Regions from separate parts of the Synechococcus sp. CC9902 genome, predicted to be linked through region 1. Evidence: predicted binding sites of a transcription regulator. Region 1 holds the regulator's gene; the other holds the start of a gene.
The links. The regulator HrcA, encoded in region 1, represses chaperone genes, less so after heat shock. The targets are predictions, from matches to a motif close to TTAGCACTCNNNNNNNNNGAGTGCTAA.
Positions count from the first base shown of each region.

Region 2: a site for HrcA is predicted at 1,084-1,110, ahead of groES (co-chaperone GroES). Genes of this name have one in related genera too.

Region 1 is NC_007513.1:2,000,979-2,003,181, reverse strand. It holds gene trpB (tryptophan synthase subunit beta) at 1-297, shown strand, start outside; gene hrcA (heat-inducible transcriptional repressor HrcA) at 314-1,288, opposite strand; gene SYNCC9902_RS10620 (rhodanese-like domain-containing protein) at 1,288-1,641, opposite strand; gene SYNCC9902_RS10615 (DUF3352 domain-containing protein) at 1,659-2,203, shown strand, end outside.
Region 2 is NC_007513.1:517,692-519,894, forward strand. It holds gene atpD (F0F1 ATP synthase subunit beta) at 1-920, opposite strand, end outside; gene groES (co-chaperone GroES) at 1,163-1,474, shown strand; gene groL (chaperonin GroEL) at 1,546-2,203, shown strand, end outside.

The DNA.
Region 1 (2,203 bases):
GCCCATTCCATAAGTGCTGGTTTGGACTATCCCGGTGTTGGCCCTGAGCACAGCTATCTCAAGGAGATTGGCCGGGCTGAATACGCAGCAGTCACCGACGAACAGGCCCTGGATGGATTGCGCTTGGTGAGTGAGTTGGAGGGGATTATTCCGGCCCTTGAAACAGCCCATGCCTTTGCTTGGTTGGAGCAGCTTTGCCCCACCCTTCCCCAGGGCTGTGAAGTGGTGATCAACTGCTCGGGACGTGGCGACAAAGATGTCAACACAGTCGCTGAGAAGCTTGGCGACAAGCTCTGAGTGGTTAAGTCGCCCGTTAGCTGAGCAGTAGCTCTAGGTGGCGGGCAACACGTTCAACAGCGGAACACGCCGTGGCGTAAGCCATTCGCATGGGTCCGATGAGAGCGATGTGGCCTGTCCCCTCTTGCCCACATCGGTAGGGAGCCTGCACCACTGAGCACGCCTCCAGCGCTGATTGGGGATGCTCTTGGCCGATTAACACTCGCGCTTCAGCCCCAGGGCTAATCAGGGCCATGGGTTCATCATCGATCAGCTGAAGCAAGGGGCCAAGATCTTGGGCGCTTTGGAATTCTGGTTCGGCAACCAGTCGCGATAAACCATGAACCAGCGTTGTCGGTTCGGCAGAGATCGATGGATGTTCGAGGGCATGACGCAGCACATCCCCACTCCGTTGGAGTTGGGTGGGCAATTTCTCCCAGTTCAGGGCTCCTCCTCGTAATTGCTGTTCGGCCCAGCGTTCTATCGCGTCCAGCTCATCGCTCGTTGCATGCGGTAACCGCAAGTTCAGATGACTGGCATGACCACTGTTCTCCACCAGCATGACCAGCAACCGTTCGCCGCTTTGCACGAGTCGAATCGCTGCGAGCTGAGGTTGTGTCCGCGTTGGTCGGGTGATGAGGCTCATCAAACCGGTGAAATCAGTCAGTCGGCGTGCGAGCTGCAGGAGCAGATCATCAAGGGCTGCCCAGCCAAGGCTGAGTCCTGTGAGCTCTCGCTCCAAGTGCAAGACGGTGGCTGCAGGTTCAGGAAGGAGGCAGTCCACGTAATGGCGATATCCCAGGGCGCTTGGAATCCGGCCAGAGGACGTGTGGGGTTGGGTGAGGAGTCCACGTTGTTCCAAGGCACCCATCGCTGAGCGAATGGTGGCTGAGCTGGCGGGCATCGAGAAGCGTTGCACCAGCGTTCGGCTTCCCACCGGCTCCATCGTGTCGACGTAGTGATGCACCGTGGCCTGTAGAACTTGCTCTTGACGACGCGATAAGGGCTTCATCAGTAGCGGGGCACGGTGTCATCCACCTGGGTGCTCCAGGCGTCGATTCCCCCCTCTAGGTTCCAAACCTCTAGGCCCCAGGCTTGATCGAGGAGCCATAGACCGAAGTGATGGCTGCGCACACCGGCATGACAAAGCACCACGACGGGTTGGTCGGGTGCAAGCCGTGATTGCAGTGTTTCGATCCATTCAGACGACGCACTTAGGGGTAAGTGCAGCACGTCGTTGGGAAATTTGGCCATCATCAATTCTTGAGCTTCTCGCACATCCACAACCTGTGGTGAAGGCGCATCTCCCTGAAGCCAAAGCTGTAGGTCAGGGGCGCTGATCGGACGTGGTTGAACAAGGCTCATGGCGCCATTCTGCGGTGATGGACAAAGATGAGTTGATTCGCGATCGCAGGCCCATGAAGGCCCGCTCCTTTCTTACCGCGGTTGGTGCCGCCCTGTTGTCGCTAGTGCTGCTAGCTACGGGTCTTATTTGGACCATGGATCGGCGTAGCCCGCTTCATCTGGCGGAGCAGCCGTTGCAATTGCCGCGATCAGCCCGCTTTGTGCCCCGTGATGCTGCTTTGGCGTTGCATTGGCTGGCAGATCCTTCGCGTTTGCCCGCCTATGCCCAAGCTGTGGCTCCTGCTTCTGAACGACGTGCGGCCCGAGATGGAGCCCGTGCCTGGCGCAATGGTGCGTTTGCCTTGGCTGGCCTTGAGTTTGATGCAGAACTCGCACCTTGGATTGGCTCGGAAATCAGCCTGACCCTGCTTGATGGTGCTTCAGATCCTGGGTGGGTTCTCGCCCTCACCAGTCGTGATAACGACGGAGCCCGCCGCTTTTTGCAGCGCTTCTGGCAAACCCGAAGTTTGGCTGGCACCGATTTGCAGATCAGCAGCTATCGCGGCATCGGCGTGATCAGTGG
Region 2 (2,203 bases), 750 kb from region 1:
GACGCAACCCGTTCCTGAAGGGTTCCCACGTCGGTTCCGAGGGTGGGCTGATATCCCACAGCCGATGGCATCCGACCCAGAAGGGCGGACACTTCAGAACCGGCCTGAACGAAGCGGAAGATGTTGTCGACGAACAACAACACGTCTTGCTTGTTCACGTCGCGGAAATGCTCGGCCATGGTCAGAGCTGAGAGACCCACGCGCATGCGTGCACCAGGGGGCTCGTTCATCTGGCCGTAGCAGAGCGCCACCTTCGACTTGGAAAGGTCATCGGCGTTGATCACGCCGGATTCCTTGAATTCCTCGTAGAGGTCGTTTCCTTCGCGGGTGCGTTCGCCCACACCGCCGAACACGGACACACCGCCATGTTCTTTGGCGATGTTGTTGATCAATTCTTGGATCAGAACGGTTTTGCCAACACCAGCACCACCGAATAAGCCCACTTTTCCGCCTTGGCGGTAGGGAGCTAGAAGGTCGATCACTTTGATGCCCGTTTCAAACACCTTGGGCTTGGTTTCAAGCTCGGTGAGCTTGGGGGCTTCACGGTGGATTGGTGCTGTGGTCTTGGTTTTCACAGGACCTTGCTCGTCAACGGGTTCACCGAGGACGTTGAAGATGCGACCCAGAGTGGCTTCGCCGACGGGGACTGAGATCGGAGCGCCGGTATCGACGGCTTCCATGCCGCGAACCAATCCGTCAGTGCCGCTCATGGCCACGGCGCGAACGCGGTGGTCACCAAGGAGCTGTTGCACTTCGGCGGTGAGGGCCACGTCTTGGCCACTTGTGTTCTTCGCTTCGACACGAAGTGCGTTGTAGATCTTGGGCAGTTTCCCGGCGGGAAATTCCACGTCCAGAACCGGGCCAATCACTTGGCGGATCACGCCTTTGGTGCCAGCGGATGCAGGAGCAGAAGCGACCATAAGTAAGGAGAGTTACGGGATCAGGCGCAGCGCGCTCGAGGCCCATCAGAGCGGCGCAACCATACCACCGCTACGGCGACAGGACAGCCCGCGAACAAAACTCCGTTCTGTTCGGTCACCCGCACAGCCGTCTTGTGGTGCACGGGGTGGGTTCTTGCATACGTTGGCAGTCAACGGCTCTGAGTGCCAACTCGTGTTTTTGCGAGGCGCTCAGTGCTTTGTCCCTGCTTTTGCAACAACCCATGGCTGCTGTTTCCCTCAGCGTCTCCACTGTCAAACCCCTCGGCGATCGCGTTTTCGTCAAGGTTTCTGAGTCAGAAGAAAAAACCGCCGGTGGCATTCTTCTGCCCGATACCGCCAAGGAAAAGCCCCAAGTTGGTGAAGTCGTTCAAGTCGGTCCTGGTAAGCCCAACGAAGACGGCAGCCGTCAGGCTCCTGAAGTGGGGATCGGCGACAAGGTTCTCTACAGCAAGTACGCCGGTACCGACATCAAGCTCGGTAGTGATGAGTACGTGTTGCTATCTGAAAAAGACATCCTCGCAATCGTTAACTGATTGAGTTGACGACTCGCTGAGGTCTTGAACCGTCAGCTGCTTTAAACACCATTTTTTAGGACACATCTTCCATGGCTAAGCGCATTATTTATAACGAGAACGCTCGCCGCGCTCTCGAAAAAGGCATTGACATTCTTGCCGAATCCGTTGCTGTCACGTTGGGACCTAAAGGTCGCAACGTTGTTCTCGAGAAGAAATTCGGTTCTCCTCAGATCATCAATGATGGTGTCACCATCGCCAAAGAGATTGAGCTTGAAGATCACATTGAGAACACCGGTGTTGCTCTGATTCGCCAGGCCGCATCGAAAACCAACGATGCCGCTGGTGATGGCACCACAACGGCTACCGTCCTTGCCCACGCCATGGTGAAGGCCGGCCTGCGTAACGTTGCCGCAGGAGCCAACGCCATCACCCTTAAGAAAGGGATTGATAAGGCGTCCGATTTCTTGGTCGGCAAGATCAAAGACATGGCAAAGCCCATTGCAGATAGCAATGCCATTGCCCAGGTCGGCACGATTTCCGCCGGTAATGACGAAGAAGTCGGCAAAATGATCGCCGATGCCATGGATAAGGTCGGTAAAGAGGGCGTGATTTCCCTGGAAGAAGGCAAGTCCATGGAGACTGAGCTCGAGGTCACGGAAGGCATGCGTTTCGATAAGGGATATATCTCCCCTTATTTCGCCACCGACACCGAGCGGATGGAAGCTGTTCTCGATGAGCCTTACATCC